Regions from separate parts of the Pseudomonas sp. NPDC090755 genome, predicted to be linked through region 1. Evidence: riboswitches for the same ligand, from Rfam matches in the RefSeq annotation. Region 1 holds a riboswitch; the other holds the start of a gene.
The links. Region 1 has a riboswitch for cobalamin ahead of ACIQUS_RS12395 (CbtB-domain containing protein). Riboswitches for the same ligand answer to the same signal wherever they lie in the genome.
Positions count from the first base shown of each region.

Region 2: linked by a shared signal. The riboswitch ahead of cobO (cob(I)yrinic acid a,c-diamide adenosyltransferase) and the one ahead of ACIQUS_RS12395 (CbtB-domain containing protein) in region 1 are both predicted to bind cobalamin.

Region 1 is NZ_JBIVXC010000006.1:247,777-252,005, reverse strand. It holds gene cobN (cobaltochelatase subunit CobN) at 1-717, opposite strand, end outside; gene cobW (cobalamin biosynthesis protein CobW) at 721-1,788, opposite strand; cobalamin riboswitch at 1,884-2,082, opposite strand; cobalamin riboswitch at 2,143-2,370, shown strand; gene ACIQUS_RS12395 (CbtB-domain containing protein) at 2,468-2,653, shown strand; gene ACIQUS_RS12390 (CbtA family protein) at 2,664-3,356, shown strand; gene ACIQUS_RS12385 (cobalamin biosynthesis protein) at 3,362-3,763, shown strand; gene cobM (precorrin-4 C(11)-methyltransferase) at 3,791-4,229, shown strand, end outside.
Region 2 is NZ_JBIVXC010000019.1:62,342-66,570, forward strand. It holds gene ACIQUS_RS22670 (C40 family peptidase) at 1-54, shown strand, start outside; gene ACIQUS_RS22675 (hypothetical protein) at 156-734, opposite strand; cobalamin riboswitch at 884-1,109, shown strand; gene cobO (cob(I)yrinic acid a,c-diamide adenosyltransferase) at 1,276-1,887, shown strand; gene ACIQUS_RS22685 (cobyrinate a,c-diamide synthase) at 1,884-3,179, shown strand; gene bluB (5,6-dimethylbenzimidazole synthase) at 3,176-3,823, shown strand; gene cbiB (adenosylcobinamide-phosphate synthase CbiB) at 3,823-4,229, shown strand, end outside.

The DNA.
Region 1 (4,229 bases):
GGCCACGGCAATCGGCAAGGGGTTGAGCCCGGCCTGTTGCAGGCGCTGGCAAAAGGTATCGACAAAGGCGGTGTTGGCCGCCTGCAGGTGCGAGCGGTAGAACAGGATGGGCACCACCGGCTGTTCGACCTGCCACTGGCCGAACCAGTCCTGCAGTTCGGCAGCGGCCTTGTTGGGGTGATAAACCGCCGTGCGTGGCAATTGCTGCGGTTCAGCCCAGGGGTAGTCGCGCCCGAGCCAGAGGCTGGCCAGGCAGTTGAACAGGTTCAGGGCGTTGGCCTTGCCACCCTGGCGCAAAAAGTGCCAGAGCCGTTCGGCCTGCTCGGCCGGTACGTTGCCAAGGCCAGTCAGCTCCGGGTCCGGGTGGTCGTCGCCAGGGACCAGGATCAGCTTCACGCCACGGTTGGCCAGCTCCAGTAGTTGCTCGACACCGTAGCGCCAGTAGCCCACCCCGCCATGCAGCGACACCAGGATGACCTTGGCATGGCGCAGCACCTCGTCGACATAAAGGTCGACCGAGGCGTGGTTCTGCACCTGCATAGGGTTGGCCAGGCGCAGGCTGGGATAATCCTCGGGCAACTGCCGGGCGGTTTCGGCCAGCAGTGCCAGGTGCGAGTCACCGCTGCAGAGAATCACCAGCTCGGCCGGGGTCTGGCCGAGGTCGGCAATGCTGTCGTCCGGTACGAAACCACCGGGCTGGGTCCGCAGCAGGTGCATGGATCAGGCGCCCAGGGCGGCGCGCAGGCTCGCTTCCAGCTGTGCAGCATCCAGTTCCTGGCCGATCAGCACCAGGCGCGTGGTACGCGGCTCTTCGCTGCGCCAGGCGCGATCGAAATGCTTGTCGAAACGGGTACCCACGCCCTGGATCAGCAGGCGCATCGGCTTACCGGGCACGGCGGCGAAGCCCTTGACCCGCAGGATGCCGTGCCGCACCACCAACTGGGTCAGGGCGTCGAGCAGCAGGCTCTCATCGGCCTCGGGCAGCTCGATGGAAATCGAGTCGAAGGCGTCATGGTCATGATCGTCATGGTCGTCGCCGTCATGGTGTGAATCATGATGGGTGCGGCGGCCATCGATGTGCACTTCGGACTCGGCGCCCAGGCCCAGCAGCACGTCCAGTGGCAGGCGGCCATTGCTGGCTTCGATCACCTTGACCGCCGGCGGCAGTTCTTCCTGCACCTCGGCGCGGACCTTGGCCAGGTCGGCGGCGGCGATCAGGTCGGCCTTGTTCAACACCACCAGGTCGGCGCTGGCCAGCTGGTCGGCGAACAGCTCGTGCAGGGGCGACTCGTGGTCCAGGTTCGGATCGAGCTTGCGCTGGGCATCGACCTGGTCCGGGTAGGCGGCGAAGGTGCCGGCGGCCACCGCCGGGCTGTCGACCACGGTGATCACCGCGTCGACGGTGCAGGCATTGCGGATTTCCGGCCACTGGAAGGCCTGGACCAGGGGCTTGGGCAGGGCCAGGCCGCTGGTTTCGATGAGGATGTGATCCAGGTCGCCACGGCGGGCCACCAGCTCGCGCATCACCGGGAAGAACTCTTCCTGCACGGTGCAGCACAGGCAGCCGTTGGCCAGTTCATAAACCCGGCCGCTGGCCTCTTCCTCGGTGCAGCCGATGCTGCACTGCTTGAGGATCTCGCCATCGATGCCCAGCTCACCGAACTCGTTGACGATCACCGCGATGCGCCGCCCCTGGGCGTTGTCGAGCATGTGCCGCAGCAGCGTGGTCTTGCCCGAGCCGAGGAAGCCGGTAACGATGGTGACGGGGAGTTTGGCCAGTGTTTTCATGTCGATGCCCTTGGCAGGATGGCGGGCATGCGCGACGAGAGCCGCAGGTACGTTTACCTGGGCGCGTTCGCCACCGGATCACCCCGCCCGGTTTAATGTCGGAAACTGTTCGAGGCAGGTCTCCTGGCTTGCACTGCACCGGCCGATGGGCCGGTCGAACGACGCCTTCCCGCAGCGATGCAGTGGCTGTGTCGAACGCTTCAATGCTTACAGTTGCGGGGGCAGCCGCGGCTTTTACCGCGTTCCCGTCTTAGCTTCGGCCGCTGCCGAAGAACCTCGAAGCGGCTAGGCTACGCAGTGCCCGGTGAGCGGTCAACTGCTGTCACGATTGACGCCCGGTCGCCCCCGTGATTTGCTAATGCCATTCGTTTGGGTGCCCTTGACTGGGTGAAACGGGAAACCGGTGCGTCAGTGCCTGTCGATCGACAGGCCCGACAAGTCCGGTGCTGCCCCCGCAACGGTAAGCGAGAAAAGCGTCAGAACCACTGTGCCCGTAGTCCGGCATGGGAAGGTGACGCCTGTGGCCCGGCTATCAGCCTGCCCTCGCCAGCCCGGAGACCGGCCCAATTCCGATTCTGACAAACCCGCGGTGGGCGGGCGCTGTTGATCCCCTGGACGGTCCTCGTGCAGGGGATTGTTGCGCTTGCCTGTTGCCCGACAACACCCAGAGGAAAGCGCCATGCGTACCAGTACCGCCAGTCATTCCGCCGTTACCCCGTCCAGCCTCAGCCAGCGCCTGCGGGTTGCCGTCGGTGCCTCGCTGCTGGGCCTGTGCCTGGTGTATTTCGCCGGCTTCTCGCATATCGAAGCGGTCCACAATGCCGCCCACGACACCCGTCACAGCGCCGCCTTCCCTTGCCACTGAGTAGCCATCGATGATCAAGCGTATCGCTCGCACCGCAGGCTTTGCCGGCCTGCTGGCCGCCCTGCTGCTGACCCTGCTGCAGAGTTTCTGGGTCGCGCCGCTGATTCTTCAGGCAGAAACCTATGAAAGCGCCGCACCGGCCGTCGAAGCCCACGAGCACGCGCCCGGGGTTGCCGCCGACCATCACCACGACAGCGAAGCCTGGGCACCGGAAGATGGCTGGCAGCGCGTGCTGTCGACCACCGGTGGCAACCTGGTGGTGGCGGTCGGTTTTGCCCTGATCCTGGCCGCGCTCTACACCCTGCGTGCGCCAAAGACCGTGCTCAGCGGCGCGCTCTGGGGCCTGGGCGGCTTTGCCGTATTCTGCCTGGCGCCGACCCTGGGCCTGCCGCCCGAACTGCCGGGCACCGCCGCAGCCGACCTGGCCCAGCGCCAGACCTGGTGGGTAGGTACCGCTGCCGCCACCGCCGTGGGACTGGCCCTGATCGCGTTTGCCCGCAACTGGCTGTTCAAGGTCGTGGGTGCGGTACTGCTGGTGATTCCCCATGTGATTGGCGCACCGCAACCTGAAGTGCACGAAATGCTTGCTCCAGAAGCACTGGAAGCCGAGTTCAAGGTCGCCTCCCTGCTGACCAACGCCGCGTTCTGGCTGGCCCTGGGCCTGCTCAGCGCCTGGCTGTACCGTCGCTCGGAACAGGCCTGATCACCATGCAGGTGTACGTCGGCCTGGGTTGCCGACGGGGTTGCCCGGCCGACACGCTGGGCAGCCTGCTGGACCAGACCCTCAAGGCCCACGGTTTGCCCCTGGACGCCGTCGCGGGCCTGGCCAGCATCGACCTCAAGCAGGATGAACCCGGGCTGGAGCAACTGGCCCGGCACCTCAAGGTACCGTTGCTGTTCTTCAGCGCTGCACACCTGGCGGCCTTCGAGCAGCGCCTGAGCCATCGCTCAGCGGTCGCCTACCAACACAGCGGTTGCTACGGCGTTGCCGAAAGCGCGGCGCTGGCCCTGGCCGAGCACTTCGCAGGCACGGCGCAGCTGTGCGTCACCCGTACCCTGCTGGCCGACGCCAGCCTGGCATTGGCCAGCGCCCCAGGCGTTGGCGGATAATCCGCGCTTTCTTCCCAAGGACCTCGCATGACCGTCTATTTCATCGGCGCCGGCCCCGGCGATCCCGAGTTGATCACCGTCAAGGGCCAGCGCCTGATCCATCGCTGCCCGGTGATCATCTATGCCGGCTCCCTGGTACCGGCTGCCGTACTCGAAGGGCACAGCGCCCGGACCGTCATCAACAGCGCCGAACTGCACCTGGCGCAGATCATCGAGGCCATCAAGGAGGCTCACGACCAGGGCCTGGACGTGGCCCGGGTGCACAGCGGCGACCCGAGCCTGTACGGCGCCATCGGCGAGCAGATCCGCTATTTGCGTGAGCTGGGCATTCCCTACGAGATCGTCCCCGGCGTTACTGCGGTGGCCGCCAGCGCCGCCCTGCTCGGCTGCGAGCTGACCCTGCCGGACATCGCCCAGACCGTGATTCTCACCCGCTATGGCGACAAGTCACCGATGCCCGCGGGTG
Region 2 (4,229 bases), on a different contig from region 1:
GCCTATCTGAATGCCAAGCGGGTCCTGCCGCCTGCACTGGCGCGTGTTCCCTGAGCCACCTCATCGGTAAGGCTTCGCCTTGCATCGCAGGCTTCGCCGGCTCCCACAGGCAGGTGTAGCCCTGTAGGCGCTGGCGAAGCCTGCGATTGGGGACTTCAGGCCTGCTTGAGCAGCAGGGCGACCCCGGGGTGATACTGCCCGGCTTCGTTGTGCAGCTTGCGGTAGGCGTACGGAAAGTACCAGGCAATGGCGCAGGCGGTGTGTTTCTGCAGGTCGTCGACCAGGTCCTGGAGTTCTTCGGGGCTGGCGTGCTGTCCGGCTTTCCAGGGGCTGGCGAACAGTGCGGCGACTTTCAGCTGGCTTGGCGCTGCGACCAGCCGTGCGGCCTGTGCGGTTTCGGCCAGGGCATTGGCCAGGTCCAGCCTGGCAATCCGTGGCCAGCGCTGGCTGGCCTGCAGGTAGACGGCTTCTTCGCGGCTGGCGATGTACAGGTCGCAGCGACCGTCGCGGTCGCCATCATCACGCTGTTTCTTGCTCTGGTGCTGCGCCAGGGTGACCAGCTCGGCTTGCCAGGCCGCTGCCGACAGCAGGCCGAGGTTGGCCTGGGCGCCGTGCCAGTAGGCGGCTTCGCCATCGCCCAGGACCTGGTTGAAGCGATCGATGCACTCGACCCAGCGTTCCAGCACCGGACGCAGGAATTCCAGACGCGTGTTGTTGATGATCAGGCCTTGCATGCTGCTCTCTCCTTTATCATTGTGATCGAGTACAGCCGGGTTGTGGCTATTTGATATCACTGATGTCAGGGTGACACAAGATGATCAGGTCGCTATTGATCCAGGCCGGTAGGGTGCCTTTCATTGACGCTCCCGGTGCAACCCTCTAACCTTCGCGACTTGTTTCAGGTGCTCTGTGGGCTGTGGCCTGACAGGGTGAAACAGGGAAGCCGGTGGGCGCGCAAAGGCGCGCGAATCCGGCGCTGCCCCCGCAACGGTAGGTGAGTCAAGGCCGCGCATGGCCACTGGGTGTCGACACCCGGGAAGGCGCGCGACCCCGGGTGTCCTTGTCCCCGCTCACAAGCCCGGAGACCGGCCTGTTACAGTCAACGGCATCACGGAGGGTGATGCGCGGTTTCTTCGGCCTCGTGCCGCGGCCCTGCGCGCTTCTCCGTCTGCCTAATCCATTCATCTGTCGCCCATCCTTGGCCACGAAACCTGTACAGCCTCGTGCTGCTACGCTCGTCGTGGATCGGTCGACAGTGGTTTGCGGAGAGCTTCGATGACTGAATCCACCGAGCGTGACGAACGCCACCTGGCCCGTATGCAGCGCAAGAAGGCGGTAATCGACGAGCGTATCGCCAACGCCCCCAACGAATGCGGTCTGCTGCTGGTGCTCAGCGGTAATGGCAAGGGCAAGAGCAGTTCGGCTTTCGGCATGCTGGCCCGGGCCATGGGCCACGGCATGCAGTGCGGCGTGGTGCAGTTCATCAAGGGTCGCAACAGCACCGGTGAAGAGCTGTTCTTCCGCCGTTTTCCCGAGCAGGTGCGTTATCACGTGATGGGCGAGGGCTTCACCTGGGAAACCCAGGACCGCCAGCGCGACATCGCCGCTGCCGAAGCCGCCTGGGCCGTGTCCCGGCAAATGCTGCAGGACCCGGACATCGCCTTCGTGGTGCTCGATGAGCTGAACATCGCCCTCAAGCATGGTTACCTCGACCTAGACCAGGTGCTCAGTGACCTGCAGGCCCGCCCGCCCATGCAGCATGTGATCGTCACCGGCCGCGGTGCCAAGGACGAGATGATCGAATTGGCTGACACGGTCACCGAGATGGGCATGATCAAGCACGCCTTCCAGGCCGGTATCCGTGCCCAGAAGGGCGTCGAGCTATGAGTCAGACCCGGCACTGCCCGGCGGTCCTGATCGCCGCGCCGGCATCGGGGCAGGGCAAGACCACGGTGACCGCCGCCCTGGCGCGCCTGCACCGCAACCAGGGGCGCAAGGTACGGGTGTTCAAGTGTGGCCCGGACTTTCTCGACCCGATGATTCTCGAGCGGGCCAGCGGTGCACCGGTTTACCAGCTGGACCTGTGGATGGTCGGTGAGCAGGAGAGCCGGCGCCTGTTGTGGGAAGCGGCGGGCGAGGCCGACCTGATCCTGATCGAAGGGGTCATGGGCCTGTTCGACGGCACGCCGTCGAGCGCCGACCTGGCGCGTCACTTCGGCGTGCCGGTGCTGGCGGTGATCGATGGCACGGCCATGGCCCAGACCTTCGGCGCCCTGGCACTGGGCCTTGCGCGCTACCAGCCCGACCTGCCGTTTGCCGGGGTGCTGGCCAACCGCGTCGGCACCCTGCGTCATGCCCAGTTGCTCGAAGGCAGCCTGACCGAGGGCCTGCGCTGGTATGGCGGCCTGTCGCGGGAAACCGGCATCGAACTGCCGAGCCGCCACCTGGGCCTGGTCCAGGCCAGTGAACTCAATGACCTGGACCTGCGCCTGGACGCGGCTGCCGACGCCCTGGGCGCCAGCTGTGAATCGTCATTGCCGCCACCGGTGGCGTTCGCGGCGCCGAGTGAGCTGAACACAGCGCCCCTGCTCGACGGCGTGACCATCGCCGTGGCCCGGGATGAAGCCTTTGCCTTCACCTATGGCGCCAACCTCGACTTGCTGCGGGCCATGGGCGCCGAGCTGGTGTTCTTCTCGCCGTTGCATGACACCTGCCTGCCCGTGGCGGACAGCCTGTACCTGCCGGGCGGCTACCCGGAGTTGCACCACCGGGCGCTGGCCGCCAATGCACCGATGCTGAGCGCCATTCGCGCCCACCACCAGGCGGGCAAGCCCTTGCTCGCCGAATGTGGCGGCATGCTCTACCTGCTCGATGCCCTGACCGATGTGGCCGGTGAGCGCGCCGAGCTGCTGGGCCTGCTGCAGGGCGAAGCGGTGATGCAAAAGCGCCTGGCCGCCCTGGCCCTGCAGGCGGTGGAGCTGCCCGAAGGCAACCTGCGCGGGCACACCTATCACCACTCCCTGACCAGTACCGCGCTGGAGCCGATTGCCCGTGGCCAGAGCCCCAATGGCGGCCGTGGTGCCGAGGCGATCTATCGCTGCGGGCGGCTGACGGCGTCCTACGTGCATTTCTATTTCGCCTCCAATCCCCGGGCGTCGGCGGCGCTGTTGGCACCATGAGCGACCAGGCCTTCACCGAAGCCGAACGCGCTGCGGTGTACCGCGCGATCGGCGAGCGCCGCGACATGCGCCATTTCATCCAGGGTGACGTGGCGCCCGAACTGCTCGCGCGTCTGCTGCAAGCTGCGCATCAGGCCCCCAGTGTCGGCCTGATGCAGCCCTGGCGTTTCATCCGGATCACCGACCGCAACCTGCGCCAGCGCATCCAGGGTCTGGTGGAGCAAGAGCGGGTGCGCACTGCCGAGGCACTGGGTGAGCGTTCCGACGAATTCATGCAGCTCAAGGTGGAAGGCATCAACGACTGCGCCGAACTGCTGGTGGCGGCATTGATGGATGACCGCGAGAAACACATTTTCGGTCGCCGGACCTTGCCGGAAATGGACCTGGCATCGCTGTCGTGTGCCATCCAGAACCTCTGGCTGGCGGCCCGCGCCGAAGGGCTGGGCATGGGCTGGGTGTCGCTGTTCGAGCCGGTGGCGCTGGCAGCGCTGCTGGGCATGCCGGCAGGTGCCAAGCCGCTGGCGATTCTTTGCCTGGGACCGGTCCAGGCGTTCTACCCGGCACCGATGCTGGCCCTCGAAGGCTGGACCACGGTGCGGCCCTTGAGCGACATGTTGTTTGAAAACCAGTGGGGAGAGTCTTGATGAGTGTGGCGTTGCTGAGTGTTGCCGGCGTGGCGCTGGATGCGCTGTGGGGAGAGCCCCAGCGTCGGCATCCACTGGTGGCGTTCGGTCGGTTGGCCGGGCGTCTGGAGCAGCGCTTCAATGCCGGGGGGCGTGGCTGGCGCAGCCATGGCGTCACCGCCTGGTTCCTGGCGGTGATCCCCCTGACGCTGCTGATCACGCTGCTGTCCTGGTTGCCCTATATCGGCTGGCTGGTGGACGTGTTGGCGCTGTACTGCGCCCTGGGCCTGCGCAGCTTGGGCGAACATGTGATCCCGGTGGCCAGCGCCTTGCGCAGCGGTGACCTGGAGCAAGCGCGTCAGCGCGTCAGCTACCTGGTCAGTCGCGAAACCCGCGAACTGGACGAAACCGCCGTGGCCCGGGCCGC